One region of the Mesorhizobium sp. DxT genome, then DNA from elsewhere that is predicted to be linked to it. Evidence: riboswitches for the same ligand, from Rfam matches in the RefSeq annotation. Region 1 holds a riboswitch; the other holds the start of a gene.
What was found. A riboswitch is a leader RNA that binds a small molecule or an ion and turns the genes downstream of it on or off. The one in region 1 is predicted to bind glycine.

Region 1 (9,277 bases):
GCCGAGCGGTTCCGCGCGCGTCCTGACCACGTCGAGAATCTGCCCGTGCAGCGCACCGGCAAGAACCACGTCGTTGCGCTTGGAACGGTGATGCCGCCACGCGATGCCGACGGCCTCGGCAACGGCGGTCGCCTCGTCCAGCAGCGAGGCGGAGGCCACCGGCAGGCCGGTCAGCTCGCTCACCAGCGTCTGGAAGTTGAACAGCATCTCCAGCCGCCCCTGGCTGATCTCGGACTGGTAGGGCGTGTATGCCGTGTACCAGGCCGGGTTCTCGAACAGGTTGCGCTGGATGACCGGCGGCACGTTCACGCCATGGTAGCCCGCACCGATGAAGCTTTTCAGCACCACGTTGCGGCCCATCTTCTCGCCAAGCTCGGAGAGCGCTTCGGCTTCGCTTGCGGGCTCGGGCAAGTCGAGGGGGCGGTCGAGCCTGATGGACTTCGGCACTGCCTGGGTGATGAGGGTCTCGACCGATGGGACGCCGAGGGCGGCGAGCATGGCGCGTACGTCCTGCGGGCCGGGGCCGACGTGACGGTCGGCAAAGATGGCTTGTCTTTCGTTCATGATTTCGTCCTTCAGCCGATCATCGCCTTGTAGCCGGCCTCGTCCATCAGGCCCTCGAGCTGGCTTTCGTCGGCAAGCTTCATCTTCCAGAGCCAGCCGTCCGCTGCCGCCGAAGAGTTGACCAGCGCCGGGTCGGACGAAAGCTTGTCGTTGACCTCGGTGATCTCCCCGTCGGCCGGTGCGTAGACGTCGGAGGCAGCCTTGACGGACTCGACCACCACGGCCGCGTCGCCCTTGGATACGGCTTTGCCGACCTCGGGCAGTTCCACGAAAACGAGGTCGCCGAGCTGCTCCTGCGCGTAATCCGTGATGCCCACCGTGGCGACACCGCCCTCGACGCGCAGCCATTCATGATCTTCGGTGAAATAGGTGGTTGCCATCGGGGTCTATCCTTTGCGGTAGCGATGCTGCGTGAAGGGAAGGGGATGAATGTCGATCGGCACGCGGTTGCCGCGCACCTCTGCGAAAAGTCTGCTGCCAGGCGCCGCGAGGGCGGCCGGCACGTAGCCCATCGCGACGGGGAAGCCTGCCGAAGGGCCGAAGCCGCCGGAGGTCACGCTGCCGGCCGGGTTGCCGTCGCCGTCGAACAGGTCAGCGCCAGCGCGCACCGGCTGGCGGCCTTCCGGCTTCAGTCCGACGCGCTTGCGCCGTGGCCCCGCCGCAAGTGCCGCGCTCAGAGCATCGGCGCCGATGAAACTGCCGTTTTCACGCAGCGGCTTGGCTATCGCCCACATCAGGCCGGCATCGACCGGCGTCGTCTCGGGCGTAATGTCCTGCCCGTGCAGGCAGAGCCCGGCTTCGAGCCGCAGACTGTCGCGGGCTGCAAGACCGATCCACTCGACGTTTTCGTCGGCAAGCAGAGCTTCGGCGAAGGCTTTCGCCTCGGCCCAGGGCAGGGCGATCTCGAATCCATCCTCGCCGGTATAGCCGGAGCGGCTGGCAAACCAGCCTTCACGCGGCTCCAGCCCGTGCATGAAGGTCAGTGCCGAAAGATCGACGCCGGCCCTGGAGAGTGCGCCTTCGGCTGCAGGCCCCTGCAACGCCAGGAAGACGCGCTCAAGCGGCTCGGTCGTGCAGTCGAAGGACGCGGCGACCTGCTTCAGGTGCTTTTCGTCTGCGGCCGCGTTGCCAGCATTGGCGACGACCATGAAGCGCTCCGCCCCAAGACGGGTGACGATGAGGTCGTCGAGGATGCCGGCCTCGTCGTTCAGGAAGAAGGTGTATTTCGACTGGCCCTCGTTCAGCGCAGCGGGATCGAGCGGGCATGCGCGCGCCAGCGCGGCCGCCGCCTGTGACCCTGTCACGAGGAACAGTTTCATGTGGGAAATATCGAAAAGGCCGGCCTTTTCCCGCGTGTGCAGGTGCTCCTTGAGCACGCCGAGCGGGTAGGTGATCGGCATCGACCAGCCGGCAAACCCCCCGAAGCGCGCACCGGCGGCCTCGTGCAGGTCTTTCAGCGGCAGTTGAAAAAGTTCGCCCGTATCGGTCATTCATCCTCCAGAACAGCACCAACCAGCCGCTGAAGCGGCAGTTCGCGCCCCTCTGTCGGAAGCCTGAGAGACTTGGTACGACCGGAACTCTGTCGGTCGCCCTTACACCTTCGGCGCGGGGTTTCCCCCGACTTTCCAGAGCGTCTTGACCGGCCTACGGTTCTTTTGCCTGAGAGATTTCGGGCGATTTCCCCTTCGGCGGCAGCTTTCGCTGCTCTCTCCCGCAAGCCGGCAGGGCATCGCTGCCCAGGACGAGTCGTTTCTAGCCGATGCGAGAGGCGATGTCACCTGCTCGCAACGCTTATCCCGATCAGTCGATAGAGACCGTCAATCGTAGGCGGCCATGCGGCCCAGATCACGCTCGATCTGCCCGATAACCTCGGCGGTTTCCTGGTGCAGGCGCTTGAGGCGGTCGAGTTGAAAGGCGACGCTTTCGGCCAGTTCGGCCCCCGTTTCCTCGATAGGCGAGGTGCCGACGCCGTAGAGCAGCCATGAGAGGCTGACATTCAAGACGCCTGCCAGCATGGAAAGCCGGTTGGCGCGCGGCTGGGAGCGGTCGCTTTCCCATGCCTGGATGGTCGATGACTGCACGCCGATGCGGCGGGCAAGTTGCGCAGCGGAAAGCCCGACTGCGTCCCTGGCGCGCGATAGCCTGCCGCCGAGCGTGTCTGTATCGGGAATGTCGGAATAGATCGTCGCGGTGTCGGGCACCCACCCACCTCCTTGTTGTGGTGAAATCGCGCCCGCATGACACGCAGGCTGCGCGGCTAGCATAGGGATCGGTCGGGCAGGCGCAACCCTTGGAGGTCAGACAAGCCGCTGTGCGTGCCAGCGCAAGTGGTCATCCATGAAGGTCGAAATGAAGAAATAGGAATGGTCGTAGCCTTCGCGCATGTTCAGCGAAAGCGGAATGCCGGCCTTGCGGCAGGCATCCTCGAACAGCCAGGGGCGCAGGCCCTCGTCGAGGAAACCGTCGGCCTTGCCTTGATCGATCAGGAACTCCGGGAACCGCGCGCCGTCCTCGACCAGCGCACAGGCATCATAGGCGCGCCAGGCTGTTTCGTCCTCGCCGAGATATTTCTGGAAGGCGGGTTTCGACCAGCCGGCCGTCGATGGCTGCACGATCGGCGCGAAGGCGGACGCCGAGCGGAAGCGGTCGGAGTGTTTCAGGGCGATGGTCAGCGCGCCATGGCCACCCATGGAATGGCCGAAAATGCCCTGGCGCTCCATGTCGGCGGGAAATTCGCGCGCGATCAGCGCCGGCAATTCCTGCGTTACGTAGGAATACATCCGGTAGTTCGCGGCATAGGGCGCCTCGGTTGCGTCGACGTAAAAGCCGGCGCCGGCGCCGAACTGCCAGTTGTCCTTCTCGTCGGGCACGGCTTCACCGCGCGGGCTGGTGTCGGGACAGACGACGATGAGGCCCAGTTCGGCCGCGAGCTGCCGATATTCACCCTTGTCCATCACGTTCTGGTGCGTGCAGGTCAGCCCGGAGAGATACCAGAGCACGGGCAGGGGGCCCTGCGCGGCCTGCTGCGGCACGAAAACGGCGAAGGTCATGTCACAGGCGCAGGTCTCGGAGGCGTGAGAATAAACGCCCTGAACGCCGCCGTGGGAGAGGGAGGTCGATAGAGTTTTCATGGACCCCGGGGTAGCCGATGTGACGCCCGCTGTCGACACGCTCACGCGACCTTCATCGCCTCCTCGCGGATTTCGTCCGTCAGCCGCACCTTGAGGTCGAGGAAACCGGGCTCGGCCTTCATCCGGTAATGACGCGGATAGGGCAGGGGGATCGAAATGTCGGCCTTTATGCGTCCCGGCCGCGCGCTCATCACGAGACAGCGGCTGCCCAGGAAGATCGCTTCCTCGATGTCGTGGGTGACGAAAAGGACAGTCTTGCGGTCGGCCTCCCAGATGTTGAGGAGAAGTTCCTGCATCAGGCCGCGTGTCTGGTGGTCGAGCGCGCCAAACGGTTCGTCCAGAAGCAGGATCGCAGGGTCGTTGGCGAGCGCCCGCGCGATCGCGACACGCTGCTGCATGCCGCCGGAAAGCTGCTTCGGATAGTGGTTCTCGAAGCCGGTGAGGCCGATCTTGGCGATGTAGTCGCGGACGATGTCGCGCCGCTCGCCGGCCGGCATGCCTTTTTCGCGCAGGCCGAACTCGATGTTGCGCTCCACCGTCAGCCACGGAAAGAGCGTATAGGACTGGAACACCATGCCTCGGTCCGCGCCCGGCCCAACGACGACGTCGCCACGGATTTCGACGAGGCCGTTGGTCGGCTCGTCCAGACCGGCAACGATCCGCAGCAGCGTGGACTTGCCGCAGCCGGAAGGCCCGAGGATGGTGACGAAGTCGTTCTCCTTCACGTGAATGTCGATCGGCGTCAGCGCGGTCACGGGGCTGCCGCCTGCCTGTGCGGGAAAGATGCGCTCCACGCCGGTGATGTTCACTGCCGCGGTGATCATGCGAGGCTCCATGGAAACAGCCGGCGGTTCGCCGCCTTGAACAGGAAGTCCGAGACCAGCCCGATCAGGCCGATGACGATAATGCCGAAGATGATCTGGCCGGTGTTCAAGAGCGCCTGCGAGTCTACGATCATATGCCCGATGCCGGACGAAGAGCCGATCAGCTCGGCGACGATGACGTAGGTCCAGGCCCAGCCGAGGACGAGGCGCAGCGTCTCCGCGATCTGCGGCGCGGAAGCCGGAAGCAGCACCCGCCAGACCACGCTGGCATCGCTGGATCCGAGCGTGTAGGCGGCCTCCACCAGGTCGCGCCGGGTCTGGCCGACGGTCACCGCCACCATCAGGATGATCTGGAATACGGACCCGATGAAGATGACGAGAAGCTTCTGCGCCTCGCCGATGCCGGCCCAGAGGATCAGAAGCGGAATGAAGGCGGACGCCGGGAGGTAGCGCGCGAAGGAGACGAACGGCTCGAAGAAGGCTTCAACTGTTTTCCAAGCGCCCATGGCGATGCCGAGCGGTACGGCCACGATCGCCGCCAGGACGAAACCGCCGACGACACGCCAGATCGTCATGCCGATGTCGTGCATGAAACCGAAGCGTGTCAGCAGCAGCCACCCTTCCTCGATCATGCGCGTGGGGCTCGCCAGGAAGATGGGCGATACATAGCCGCCATAGGTCGCCAGCGACCATCCCGCGACGAAGAGCACGAAGAAGGAGACGCCCAGGATGACGCGCGTGGACAGCGGCACGGGTTTGAGCGGGCGCAGGTGGTATGGGCGTGAGCCGACGCTGCGACCGCGCCGGACTGTTTGTGAATCCGTCATCGGTGAAGAACTCATGGACCGATCGTCTCGTTGTCGATGAAATGCGATATGCCGCGCCAGCGAAGGCCGGCGCGGCTGCCTCGGACTGAACTATACGAGGGCGCTCAGTCCATCCAGCTCGTATCGATCAACGTGTCGGTCGCCGGGATTTCGCGGATTATGCCGATCTTCTCCAGCAGCGGGCCGGCCTTGTCGTAGAATTCCTGGATGCCGCCCGACATGAAGGCCTTGTTCGAGTCCTTGCCCTGCCACTCCAGATAGGCGGCGGACTTGCCGAACGCCGGGGCGTCCTGGTTCACGTCGGCGCCCATGATGCCATAGGCTTCGTCCTGATCGCTCTCGATCATCTCGAGCGCCTCATAATAGCTTGCGGCCATCGCCTTCACTGCTTCGGGATTTTCCGCGATGAATTCCGGCGTACAGCCGAACGTGTCCATGACGATCGGATAGTCGAGCGTGGTGGCGATGATCTTGCCCGCATCCGGATTGTCTCGGACGGTGGAGAGGTAGGGCTCATACGTCATCGCGGCATCGTTCTGGCCGGCCACGAACGCCTGCGCCGCCGCCGACGGCTCCAGGTTGACCACCGTGACATCGTCGAGCGAAAGCCCGTTTTCGTTGAGCATCCATGCCAGCACGAAATAGGGAGATGTTCCCGGCGCGGAAGCAGCGACAGTCTTGCCCTTCAGATCGGCGATGGATTCGACATCGTTGCGCACCGCCATGCCGTCGGCGCCGTGCGACATATCGAGCTGGAAAAGCTGCTTGATCGGCACGCCGTTGGCGTTCCAGATCATGAAGGTTTCGACCGTGGTGGCCGCGCACTGGATGTCGCCTGACGCTATCGCCAGATGGCGATCCTTCTGGGGTATCTTCTTGATCTCGGCGGAAACGCCGTTCTTCTCGAAGATACCGGCTTCCTTGGCGAGCGTCAGGGGCGCGAAGCCCGTCCAGCCGCTGATGCCTATCGATACCTGGGTCTGTGCAAGTGAGGGGCTCGCGGCAAACGCTGTCCCCAGCAGCAGGGACGCTGCGATAACGCTTCGTATCATCGGACTCTCCAGTGTTCCCTTATTGTCGTTTTTTCCTCCCCGTGCCGGATCGGAGCATGACGCGCAGGACACTGTCAATCGAAACTGGCGGGCGTGACCAGCAGGGTTCAGCCGGCTTAGCCTAAGCTTCGGTCGCCTTGATTGCGCGCCGCACCGTCTGGTCGAGCGCCGACAGGAAGGCAGAGCGGTCGCGGGCCGAAAAGCCGGGGTTGAAGCCCCTGATTTCGCCGGTCTCGCGCAAATGCTGTTTCAGGTCACGCATGGCAACCGCCATGCCGATCGATTCCGGCGAGAACGGGCGCCCGGTCGGCCCCAGCACATGGACGCCGAGCGGAACGAGACGCGCGGCCAGCGGCACGTCCGCCGTGATCGCTATGTCGTTGTTTGCGGCGGTTTCCACGATCCAGTCGTCGGCCGCGTCGGCACCCTTGGAAACCACAACGTTGCGGATCATCGGATCGCGGGAAGGGCGCAGGCCGCCATTGGAGACGAAGGTCACCACGAGCTCGTGGCGCGCGGCGACCTTCACCACCTCGTCCTTGACCGGACAGGCATCGGCATCGACGAATATCTGCGGCATGCTCGCCCTTGGCTGATCGGCTATTCTGGCAGGTGACAGCGCACGAGGCGTGCAGCGGTGCCGCCGCCCGGCTGGCCTATCTCAAGCGTGTCGTCATCAGGCATCGTCAGTATGATCTGGCGCTCCTCGGTATCGCCTTCCGCGATACAGGAGGCTGCCAGCGTTGTCGAACCGCCGGACATCGCCGCTTCCTCGAAGTTGCACACGCTTTCATAGCGGCGGATCGTCGTCGGGGTGATGACGGCCATCATTTCCAACGGCTCCACGTCTATGGCGCCGCATGATGCCGCATCGCCAGCCCATACGCCGACATAGGCGGGACCTACGCCGGCCGGGCCGGCCCGCGCTGCGGCGCGGGTATCGGCGCGCAACTGGTCGGCCGGCGCTAGAACCGCCGCTGGATCGCCGGGCGAGGTCTCGACGGTGCCGTCGGACTCCTCGATCCGGCGTTGCAGCATCTCGACGCCCGACTCGAAGTCGCGCAGCGCCTGCTTGCCGATCTCGTCCAGCGACGCCCCGATATCGCGCGCAACCTTTCCGGCCCTGTCGAGAGCCGGTCCGGCATCTTCCAGAAGGCGCTCGGTCCGTTCGCGGGCATCGCGCGCCAATTCGCCGGCCCCTTGAAGAATGGCGTCGGCACCTTCGCCGATCTGGCGCATCGCGCGATCGGTGCGCTCCTCCTCGCTGGGCGCAGCCTCCGGTGCCTCGACGGTAGCCGGCGGTTCCTCGGTCTGGACCACCGTCTCCTGTTCATCGCTGCATGCCGCAAGCGCCAGCAGTGAAATGCCGGCCAACAGCAGCAGGCCCTTGTTGCGGGTTTTCATGATGTCGATCTCGCCCTTCGTCGCAAACGCCCTTCAGGCGCAAAATGCGCGGAGAGGTCGCGTGGTTCCCCTATGGGGCGGATCCTGGTCTGTCCAGCCCGCCAGATGCGCGTCGCGATCTTTCAGATTCGCGCTTCGCGCTCTAGCTTCCTGTTTTACGTATGTCTTTATCCCGAAACCGGTTCCCACTTTCGGGAGACATGCTTTAGCGCGGGGGAAGTTCGATGCTGCCTTCCGGCACGGTCGCGTTCGCCAGCAGTGCGAGCGCTTCGATTTCATCTTCCGTCGGCGCCTCGATCCGCACGGCCTCCTCAAGGCGCTGATAGTTCTCGGCTGTAGGGACCCTGCGGAACTCGGTCAGGGTTGCGTAGGTCACCGGGTTTTCGAGTTCCACTACGCTCAACACTTCTTCGACCCTGCCTTGCACGGATGTGCCGAGGCTTTCCTCCAGCGTGAAGGATTCGAGCGTCGCGATAAGCTCTTCGGATGTGTCAAAGCCCGCCACGGGGACTTCGGTACTCAATTCGTTGAGTTCGTTCGACGGGGCGCCGCAGGCGCCGGTAAATGCGGTATAGGCCCGCACGGCGAGATATTTGCTGTAGCGTTCGGGATAGGTGACGCCATCGGCCTCCATGGCATCCCGAAACATGCGATGGACGTCTTCGGCGCGTTCCGTGCGAAGATCGCAATAGTGGTCGTGGATCACCGAGGCACGGCGATAATTGCCGACGAAGGGGGAGCCGGCGAAGGTCCACAGCGCGCTGGGGATGGAGGCCCCGTCGATCTTGGCACCTTGCGGCACATTCCAGACCCGGCCGGCCTTGTCCTTGAAGGATACAGCCGAGACGAGCTGCATCTGTCGATGACGGTTCGTCGGATCGGAGAGCCAACGGAACTCAAACGTTCCGCTGAACTGCGCGGATGCCTGCGTGGCGGTCGACCCGAGAACTATCGAAGCGGTCGCCAGTACAGTCCCGAGACGCCACACCTCTGCCTCCCGCGTGCTTCTGCTTTCACCTCGGTCGTATCGATATCACATTTGTCTCAACCGGTACATCGGGCGGCTTCTAGTACACCACGACGCTTCGGATGCTCTCGCCGGCATGCATCAGGTCGAAACCCTTGTTGATGTCTTCGAGCTTCAGGGTGTGGGTGATCATCGGGTCGATCTGGATCTTGCCGTCCATGTACCAGTCGACGATTTTCGGCACGTCGGTACGGCCACGCGCGCCGCCGAAGGCGGTGCCCTTCCACACACGGCCGGTAACGAGCTGGAACGGCCGCGTGGAGATTTCCTGGCCGGCGCCGGCAACGCCGATGACGATCGATTCACCCCAGCCCCGATGAGCGCATTCAAGGGCCTGGCGCATGACCTTCACGTTGCCCGTGCAGTCGAAGGTGTAGTCGGCACCGCCGATCTGGTCGGCCCCGCGCTTGGTCATGTTGACGATATGGGCCACCACGTCGCCGTCGAT
Region 2 (9,277 bases), on a different contig from region 1:
CATCGCTGCGGCAGGACTTCGACCAGGACGATCAGTTGCGCCATATCCTGGTGTCGGGGTTTGGCGACCGACGATTCGTCTATTCGGTGCGCGAACGAAATCCGGGTGAGATCCAGGTGAACGGTGTCGTTGTCTTGCGCAGCGGGCAAGGCGAACGGCTGACGGGGGACCGAAAAGCTGCCGAGATAGTGCAGCAGCGCCATCACGACAGCGAAGCCGGCAGGGACGTCGACGCACGGTTTTGCTTCCATGGTTACGGCAACGGTGTCGAATGGGGTACCGCGCGGGTTCGGGAACTGGTCGCGTCAGTCGGTGGGGAGGTTCGCGACGAGACCGGCCGGCTGATCGGGGATGCGACGCAGGCTGGCGATCTCGTCCAGAAGGAGTGGCGCAAGGAACTGCACAGTCGAAAGGGCAGGGACGTCATGCACCTGATCGTCTCGGCCCGGGCCGGCACGGATGCGGCTCCCTTCGAAAGCGCCGTGCGGGAGTTTCTCGGCGAGCAGTTCGCGGGGCATCGATATGTGTTCGCCGTTCACGATCCGGCGCTCGACCCGAAGGAGTTTGCCGAAGGTGGCAAGCGCCCTCACATCCACGCCCATGCCATCATTACAATGCGATCGGAGACCGGAGATCGCATTGTCACCAGCCCCAAGCTGTTCCGGGAATGGCGCTCCGTAATGGCGGAGAAGGCGCGGGAACAAGGCCTCGACATGGAGCTGACCGATCGACGGGAACTCGCCAGCGCTCCGGCCTATAGTCGCAATCAGGTCCGCCCGGTCAGCTACCGCGACCGAACCGAACATGTGGGTACGAGCGAAGCCTCACACGCCCGCTATCAGGCAAAGCGCTCCAACGAGATCAACCTCGCCACCACCGACCGCAGCCGTCAGTACGCGGCTCGGGCAGCGGAGGCATGGAACGATCTCGCCAATGCCGAGACGGGGATGTCCGCGGGGACGTTTGCAAGACTGCATGCGGCACGCCTGGAAGGTCTGGCTGAGATCAATCAAAACAATCATAATTCCGAGAGAGGATCGGGTCAAACTGTCAAAAATCAAGCCAATATGATAGAGATTTATCAACTCTTAAACGGTGAGGATCGACAGATGCGCGAGATGACACGTCCGGAGTTCGAAGCCTACGAAAAGCGCGTGGAAGCGGTTCTTGCCTCGGTGGAGCGGTCACTTGAGCCTTCGGCGCAGGCTGACTTCGATGAGGTCGCCGCCGCGGCTCGCGAGGTAGTCGACATTCGTCGCGAATATCTCGAGGTCACCGAAAGGCAATCTGATCAGGTCCGGAATGAGCTGCCTCACGATAGCCGGGACGAACGGCCGGATAGGTCCAACGCCGATTGGGATTCGGCGGTGGCTCGACCGGGCCGGGACGCGGTTGAGAGGGCGAATGAGGTCCTGGTCGAGGTCGAGCACTATCGGGAAGGACTGTCCAGGATCAATGCCGGAGAACTGCCGCGGTCCTATGGCGCCAGCTATCAGGATGGTCTCGCACGGGAAATCAACCGCGCGGCGGAAATGGCCGTGGATGGCGACAACCAATTTCTGCGCGAGGTCGCCAAGTCGGACCAGCAGCTGCAAGGAGCCATCGAGGCGATCGAACTTGCGCGGCGTGAAGCCAATCGAAATGTCGACCGCGAACACCATTTCGCCGGTCAGTCGTCCGTGGTGAGCGACGGCAAGGATTCAAACGGATCGCCCTCGGGAGCTATCGAGGCAGATCAGGTCCGTGAGGCGGATTTGGACGTTCTTCGCGAGTCTGAAGAGGGGGACGGGCACGGCCAGCAAGAGGCCCCCACGAGGCCCGCGGCCGAACCCGACCGATCCGATCCCCCTCAGCAGAACGTGCCGCGACTGCGCCAGATCGAACACGAGATTGAACAGCGTCACGAGCGCGATCGCGACGATCGCGAACGATAGGAGGCGGGCATGAAGGATGAACGGCCTCACGCGGAGTTTCCCCTGCCGGACGGCTCGGAAGATCGACCGGACGCCGCAGCAGCACAAGAATCGCAGATCGGAACCCGACAGCTGGACCGCGTGTTTGTGCGAGCAAGGAGAACAACCATGATGCAGACACCCGTCGCCGCTATTCCTTCACTCGACCTCGAACGGTACCTCGGTCAATGGTACGAGATCTGTCGGCTTCCGCTGAAGTACGAGGACGAGACGGCGACCGACATCACCGCACGCTACTCGCTTAACGACAGCGGATCGGTCAGGATCGACAATCGCTGCTTCGACGAGGATGGCAACCCATCACAGGCGGTGGGGGAGGCCATACCGGTCGACGAGGGCGGGTCCCGAATGAAGGTGACCTTCCTGCCCAAAGTCATCCGGTGGATACCCTTCACGAGCGGCGACTACTGGGTCTTGAAACTCGCCGACGACTACTCGGTCTCCCTGGTCGGCACGCCGGATCATAGATATCTGTGGCTGCTGTCGAGAACTCCATCGCTGGACGCGGATACGCGCGCTGAATACCTCGCGGAGGCGGAACGCCAAGGATTCGACCTGACAGCGCTGATCGTTCCGCGTCACACGGGCCGCGTCGTCACTGACGACATGGTGGACTAGCGGGGGCTCAGGGCGTCTTGAGTTGAGATCTGGGGCGCGATCCCAGGGCGTCGCTCGGCGGTTAACAGCTGGGCCGTGCCACGACAGCGACCGCGCCGCGTGGACGACAAGCGCCGTGCCCCGGCTTATAATCGCTGCTTCAACAAAGCAGGTGGGAGGCCCGTTGGCTCATGGCACTCGATCATCTGCAACAACGCCGCCTTCTCCCTCAAGACGTGCAATCTGGCGGGCTTCAGCCGCGGTAAACTTCAGCCGTACTCCGATGCCGCCGCCATTCTCCGGAATGAATACGGCCCCAAGCTCCTCGAGACTAGCCTGCAGGGCCTCAACGTCACGCTCGTTCGGGTTGTCGATCTTGCGCTCGAAGTCATGGATGGTGTCTTCATCCACTCCAGAACGAAGGCTGAGCTTGGCCCGCGTGACTTCCACGAGAGCGCGGGCGGCTCGGCATTGCGAACCTGAAATCATCGAACTTTCTCCTCGAAGGTCCATCGAGGCGGCGATAGTTGCGCCCCTTGCTAGGTCGGAGCAAGGGCTGGCCTCTCCGCCATCTCGGATCCAGAATGCCATTTTAGCTGGAGACCACCCCGTTGGCGCGATCTGCGCCGCGAGCGCTGTAGCGGGGAAGCGACCACCCCCACTGCAGTGCCCCGAAGCGGATAGCAGCCGCCACCGTGAAGCCGACGATCACCGCGATCTCTCGTCCGGCACCTCCCTCATGGAGGAGGACGAACGTCGAGGCACCTGCGAGCGCCGCGGAGGCATAGACCTCCCGGCTGAGGATCGCAGGACTCTCGCCGCTGAGGACATCCCTGACGAGACCGCCGAACGTGGCTGTCACGATGCCCATGGCCACCGCAGCCACAGGTCCACCGGCCATAGCCAGAGTCCTGTCGGCTCCAAGGACTGCGAAAAGGGCTAAGCCTACTGCATCAAACCGCAGCAAGAGGGCTTCCCGTGACTGCGGGATATGCGCCAGGAAGAACACGGCGGACGACACGGCCACACAGGCCAGAAGGTATTCCGGGCTGGTGATCCAGAATACGGGCGTGGCGCCGAGGACAGTGTCCCTTATCGTTCCACCTCCGATGCCCGTGGCCGTGCCAAGGAGTATAAAGCCGAACAGGTCCATCCGCTTGCGTGCAGCGGCCAGCGTGCCAGTGGTCGCGAAGACCACGACCCCGAACCAGTCGAGGAAAGTCATTGCCTGGTCGATCATGACAGTCCTCACACGTCGGCAGCGCCGCCGGATCCCATGACAATGATGGCTGACCCGGGTCGGACATGTTCGTGCAGATGGATGACATCCTGATGCAGCAGGCGCACGCAGCCCGACGATATCGCCTTGCCGATCGTCCACGCCTCAGCGGTGCCATGGATGCGGTAAAGCGTATCCCGGTTTCCCTGGTGGATGTAGAGCGCGCGTGCCCCAAGGGGATTGTCGATGCCGGGCGGCCGGCCATGACGCCACCTCTCGAGCGCGGGCTGGCGCTTGATCATATCCGAAGGAGGCGTCCAGACCGGCCACTCCCGCTTGTAGGCGATGTGGGCCCGGCCCGACCATTCGAATCCCGCACGACCGATGCCGACACCGTAGCGGGTCGCAAGTCCGCCGGGCAGGACATGATACAGGTAGCGTGCGGCCGTATCGACGATCACCGTGCCGGGCTTCTCGACGGCTACGTAGTCTACGACCCGACGGACATATTTCGGGTCAAGACTCTGCAGGTCGGCGGCCGGCACCGGAAACTTCTCCTCCGGCATCGCCCGGTACATCGACAGCACATCCACGTCGAAGGAAGCTTCGGGAGCGGGGGGTGGAGCTACAGCCAGCGAAGGCGCGGGAGCGGTTGTGGAACAGCCCGCGGCGGCGGGGGCGAGGAACGCGGCGCCACCAACGAGCAGTGCGCGACGGCTCAGGGTAGAAGGGGGAAAATCAGTCATATCGTTGCATTCTGAAAAAGCGGCGCGCCGCCAGCTTCGACGAAGCGGACGTGCGACCGGAAGAGCGAAGTTGAAATGTCGAGCAGGACAACTGCGCGCCATCACGGCACGCAGAAAACTGCGACGCTGATCAAGGGCGCTGATTCATGACAGACCTCTGGCGCGATGCATGCCTATTCGCATGCATGCCCCCTCTGTCATTGGCCTGAGAGCTTGGCAGGGACCGTCTCGCACGGGCCCGGCTTATACCTTCGGCGGGAGCTGCCGCTCCGCTTTCCAGAGTCTTTTATCGACGGGCGGTCCGGGTGCCTGAGAGTTTCCGGGGCGGTTGCTCCTTCGGCGGCCGGTCCCCCGGCTCTCTCCCGCGCGTCAATTCGAGCCAGATGACGCAATCTTTGGGGCGGTATTGAGGCCGCGAGATACACCTACCTGAACGCGCGAGCTGAAGTTGATCAATCCGCCCGCAATGATTTGGCAGCTAACCCAGCCGCGAGCAACCGATTGCGCAAGCCGCAGACAAACCGGAAGAACTCGAGGACCCGCATCCGGTTCATGAACCATGCAAGCCCGGCCGCTTCGTAGTTCTCGTGATCGGCCCAAGCAAGGCCGTAGGCGTGCGTTTCGCCGCCGAACCGGGTGTGCTTCCCAGCCTAACCTTGTTGAGGGACGAGGATGTCGCGCTGTCCATGTAGGGGCGTATGAAGTCGAACACGCTCCAAGCTGGAAAGCGTTTCAGCGCCAGCAGCGCCTTGGCTCCGGACTTCTCGCGCAGGTGTTCGATCCGCTCGAGGTTGAGGAGCAGCTTCGACTTGTCGATCAGGTGGGTGTTCATCATGCTCGGCCATCGCCTTTCCGGGTAGCCGCCGTCCGCAGCGGATCGATCACGGCGAGGCCTAGCGCGCGTCGCTTCATCGAGCGCGCCGCCAGCGACACGTTGACGGAAACCTTCCTCGCGTAGGACTCGGCGAACAATCGGCCCCTTGCGTCGCCAATTCCCTGCCGCATTGCTGGCGAACGCTCGGCGAACCTGTCGGGAGCGGGACGGAAACGGCCGTCAGCGACCGTCCCGATCCATTCGCAGACATGGTCCTCGGGCTCCCGCAGCCGGGCAAGCAAATCGAGGTACTCTTCCTGGAGCGCGGGCGTGTGTTCGCGTCGGCTTACGCGTGACAGGCGGTGGAGATCGCAGGCAAGCAGGTATGCGTCGCGCCGTGGCTTGCGCCAGTAGACCCGCCGGCCGTCCGCCACATCCAGATACTCGTCGGCGGCTGCGATCGGGATGGCCTCCGCCGCATGCGGGACGAACTGCATGAGCGGGTCCGTTTCGCCACCGCTAACAGGATCACCTTTGCCGGATCCACAGCCATACGGACGGAACGCTAGGAGCTTCATCAGCGAAGCAGAAACCCGCCAGCTTCCAGCCGACACGGCGGCAGCGTCCGGCAACGTCAGCGCGCCGGTCGTGTGCAGCGCGTGGGCTATCGTCAGCCGAACACAGGTCTGCACGCCCTGTGTTCGCGCTGCGGGCGCCATGGGAAGGGAGTTTCGGCTCCAACACGCCAAGACGCCGTGGATGAACGCGATGTCGCATCCGAGCGCATCCGCCAGATCCTGAGCTGACATCCGACCGTCCAGCCGGCACGAAGGCCTGTCCATCGTCTTTGCGCTCATCGCCACCCCCACCTCTCCGCTGCCTGGGCTCGAGGCTGGAGGCTCGACAAGCCGGGAATTGAGAGAGGTGCGGAATCCATAGGCCGGCTCAGATGCGCCAGAACTTCCTCGGCCGACGCAGCGCCTCTGACCTTCTTCAAGACCTGCGGCTGGGAGCGCTGCCTGCAGAAGCGCGCCAGAGCGTTGAGGAAGTCCGTCGCACCCTCGCGCGGCCAGCCGACCCCCAGCACGACATCAACCGACTGCTCGTGAGGGGTATGGTAAGGGATCGACTGTTGAAGGATTGCAAGGACCGCGGCCGGCTCCCTCAGTCGCTCCAGCATCGCGTGAGGCAGGCCGATGCCTTGGCCGATGTAGGTCGCGCCCAGTTTCTCCCTGTCCAGCAGCGCCGAGAGCACTGACACGAAGGACAGCCCGGTCCGGGACGAGAGTTGGCGCGCAATGGCCTCAAGAAGCGGACGTTTGGCCTGCGCCGGGTCGCGCAGCAGAATGTCCCGCGGATGCAGGAGATTGAGAATTTCCATGATGGACTCCCCGCCACGGCCGAACGCCGCAGGCGACCGCCCGCGATCGCGGGCACGCAGATCAAATGAGATTGCTGAAGCCTGGCGGACCCGGACGCTGAGCCAGGGGTCAGATCGCGTCCGGGTTAGATGCCCGCTTTGAGCAGGCGCGCGCCCTCGAGGCGCACCAAGGCTGGCATTTTCAGCATGGAGCGAACCTAGCGGTTGTTGCCGACGAAGCACGCCCTGAAACGGACGCGTTCCCGACTGCGAAAGGGCGGCTGCCTGACGGCAGTTCCGGCTGGACCAGTGCCGTGCCCGAGACGAGGGACGCCAAGAGATCGCGGAGCCCGGTATCCTCGACCGATACTGCCGCCTCGTCCGGAAGCATCCAGCGACGCATCACCTTCACGTCGTTCGGCCAGCTGACCAAGGTGCCCCACACTTGGAGCCCATGGACCGTCACCTCGACCGCCTTGCGGCTGCCGCATGGCTGAAGTCTCGGCGCCACGTACAGCCCGAGAGGTTCGGAACCGACCCTTCCCGTGATGCCGGCTTCCTGGAACGCCGCGCGGTCGGCCGACTGCAGCCCTCTTCTCGTGCCGGACCAGCGGGCTGCCGGAATGCGCCAGCTTCCGCCCCTCCGCAGGCGCAGGAGCATGACATCGAGCTTCCCTTCGCAGTTAATGCGCCACGGGAGTGCAGCGTGTTCTCTCAGGAGGTCGCCGGTGACCGCCACAATGCAGCTGGACTGCATCATGGCCGCGCCCCCGTTTCTGACGAGAGGGCGAGCGAAAGCGCAGGCATTCGGAACGGGCTTGGAGAGCGCCGATCAGGCGGAGTCAGACACCAGGGACATCGGCTGGCGGAAAGCGGGAGATGGTGGTTGCAAAGACGGCAGACCGGCCGTGAACGGAAAGTTCTCATTGTACGCTCCATCGATGCGGCGCTCGGCGCCGCAGGATCAGACCGCAGGTTCGTAGGGATTTCCCGGAGCAGGATTAGGTGCGGAAATCAGGGTGAGGAAGCCTGCTCCGGGGGCGGATGCGACCGTTCCCGGCAAGCCTCGAAACCTTGATGAAAGTCTCCATGCACATGCCGTCGATATAGCCATTCGCCGCCTTCTTTACGAGGCGACCTTATGTCGCCCGGCCACCGGCATTGCGACGCAAAGAAGGTTTGACATCGACTGCAGCCTGGCCAAGATGCAGCCGTGATCACGCTTTCTGAAATGCGGCTTCCATTCCGGAAGCGCCCGAAAAACGGCAGCTAGCCCTGGCTCGTGCAGCCTCGGGCGGCGGGCCAGGGACATTCCTTTCACACCATTGATCAACCGCGCCGCGTGCTGCCAGGCGGCCGTGCGCGCGCCGTCAGGAAGGAAGCCGTCATGGCGAAGAGGAAGGGCAACAAGGAAGCCCGCAAGCCCAAGCAGCAGAAGGAAAAGAAGGCCGAAGTCGGTTCCGTCTCGGAACTGATGGCCCGAGCGGCGATGCCGGGAAAGCGGCGATAAGGCAAAGGCCTGCACGCGGACACTGTGCCGCGTGCAGGCCTTCATTAATGGTGTCAGAGCAGCTCGAATGCGATGAGCATCAGGCCCAGCACGCCGGACGCGATGATGACCTTGGTCGTCAAGTCCAATTGGCGATCTCCATTCAATCGAATGACCTGGGCCGGAACCAGCTACTTGTCCCGGAAGAGGCCTTCGACCGCGCGCGGGATGTCGTTGCGGGAAATGCCGATGTCCCAGAGTTCCCTGTCGTCGAGGGCCTGAAGCTGGTCCATCGCCTTCTGGCGCTGCCATCTCCCGAACCTGCGGACGATCATTCGCGCAAAGGCGGATCGCGGGCGAGGATTGTTGTGATCAGACATGTCAGTCTCCGAATATGGCCGGGCCTTGCGCCGGGGTCGGCGGGTTGCCCGAAAGCTGGATTTCAGGCGCGCGGAAACTTCGCCAACGAGCGGAAGCGACCGTGCTACCTGCGTTGAAGCCGGCTACCCCGGAGACCGCCGGACAGGTGGTCCCCGGGGTCAATGCCGGATCAGCAATGCACCTGACCGGGAGAAGGGCGGGCGGCTCATGCGAATGTCCGCCGGAAGAAGATGGCGCTCATCGTCGTGCCTACAGCGATGACGATCATGCGCACGACGGAGGCAGGCAACGCCCTGGCGACGGGTGCGCCCGCATATCCGCCGATGGTGGCAGCGACCATCATGAGGACCGCCTGCGGCCATGCGACGATACCCGCCGCCGCGAAGGTGGCGACGGAAATGCCGGACTGCACGAACGACAGGGCGTTCTTCAGCCCGTTCATGACGTTGAGGTCGCGCATGCCCCACAAGGAGAAGGAGCGAACCCGCAAGCCCTTCGATGGCGGTGAAGGCGACGATCTTCATGAGCCGCATCCTGTCGAAGGCGGCAATCTCCTGGCGGAACCCGAGCGCTCCTCCGAGATAGCCGGGAAACACGGCGGCCGCATTGGTCGCATTCGCGGCAACCAGCGGCACGCCCGTGTAGACGAGCGCCGGGAAGGTCAGGAACGTACCTCCGCCCGCGATCGTGTTCAGCAT

Region 2: another riboswitch for glycine. It lies ahead of ACVJNE_RS23495 (L,D-transpeptidase); the one in region 1 lies ahead of gcvT (glycine cleavage system aminomethyltransferase GcvT).

Annotation. Positions count from the first base shown of each region.
Region 1 covers NZ_JBZFLJ010000011.1:94,953-104,229, reverse strand. The annotation lists gene gcvP (aminomethyl-transferring glycine dehydrogenase) at 1-564, opposite strand, end outside; gene gcvH (glycine cleavage system protein GcvH) at 576-944, opposite strand; gene gcvT (glycine cleavage system aminomethyltransferase GcvT) at 951-2,054, opposite strand; glycine riboswitch at 2,202-2,288, opposite strand; gene ACVJNE_RS19605 (helix-turn-helix domain-containing protein) at 2,382-2,765, opposite strand; gene fghA (S-formylglutathione hydrolase) at 2,862-3,695, opposite strand; gene ACVJNE_RS19595 (ABC transporter ATP-binding protein) at 3,737-4,519, opposite strand; gene ACVJNE_RS19590 (ABC transporter permease) at 4,516-5,289, opposite strand; gene ACVJNE_RS19585 (ABC transporter substrate-binding protein) at 5,451-6,398, opposite strand; gene ACVJNE_RS19580 (YaiI/YqxD family protein) at 6,520-6,978, opposite strand; gene ACVJNE_RS19575 (hypothetical protein) at 6,999-7,802, opposite strand; gene ACVJNE_RS19570 (DUF1353 domain-containing protein) at 8,008-8,790, opposite strand; gene ACVJNE_RS19565 (S-(hydroxymethyl)glutathione dehydrogenase/class III alcohol dehydrogenase) at 8,870-9,277, opposite strand, start outside.
Region 2 covers NZ_JBZFLJ010000018.1:34,781-44,057, forward strand. The annotation lists gene ACVJNE_RS23475 (relaxase/mobilization nuclease domain-containing protein) at 1-1,934, shown strand, start outside; gene ACVJNE_RS23480 (lipocalin family protein) at 1,944-2,591, shown strand; gene ACVJNE_RS23485 (XRE family transcriptional regulator) at 2,760-3,059, opposite strand; gene ACVJNE_RS23490 (trimeric intracellular cation channel family protein) at 3,163-3,810, opposite strand; gene ACVJNE_RS23495 (L,D-transpeptidase) at 3,819-4,535, opposite strand; glycine riboswitch at 4,823-4,910, opposite strand; partial or broken gene ACVJNE_RS23500 (carboxynorspermidine decarboxylase) at 5,120-5,370, opposite strand; gene ACVJNE_RS23505 (hypothetical protein) at 5,367-6,068, opposite strand; gene ACVJNE_RS23510 (PTS sugar transporter subunit IIA) at 6,203-6,730, opposite strand; gene ACVJNE_RS23515 (NUDIX hydrolase) at 6,912-7,370, opposite strand; gene ACVJNE_RS23520 (hypothetical protein) at 8,097-8,219, shown strand; gene ACVJNE_RS23525 (DUF1127 domain-containing protein) at 8,390-8,578, opposite strand; gene ACVJNE_RS23530 (TSUP family transporter) at 8,785-9,039, opposite strand; partial or broken gene ACVJNE_RS23535 (TSUP family transporter) at 9,104-9,277, opposite strand.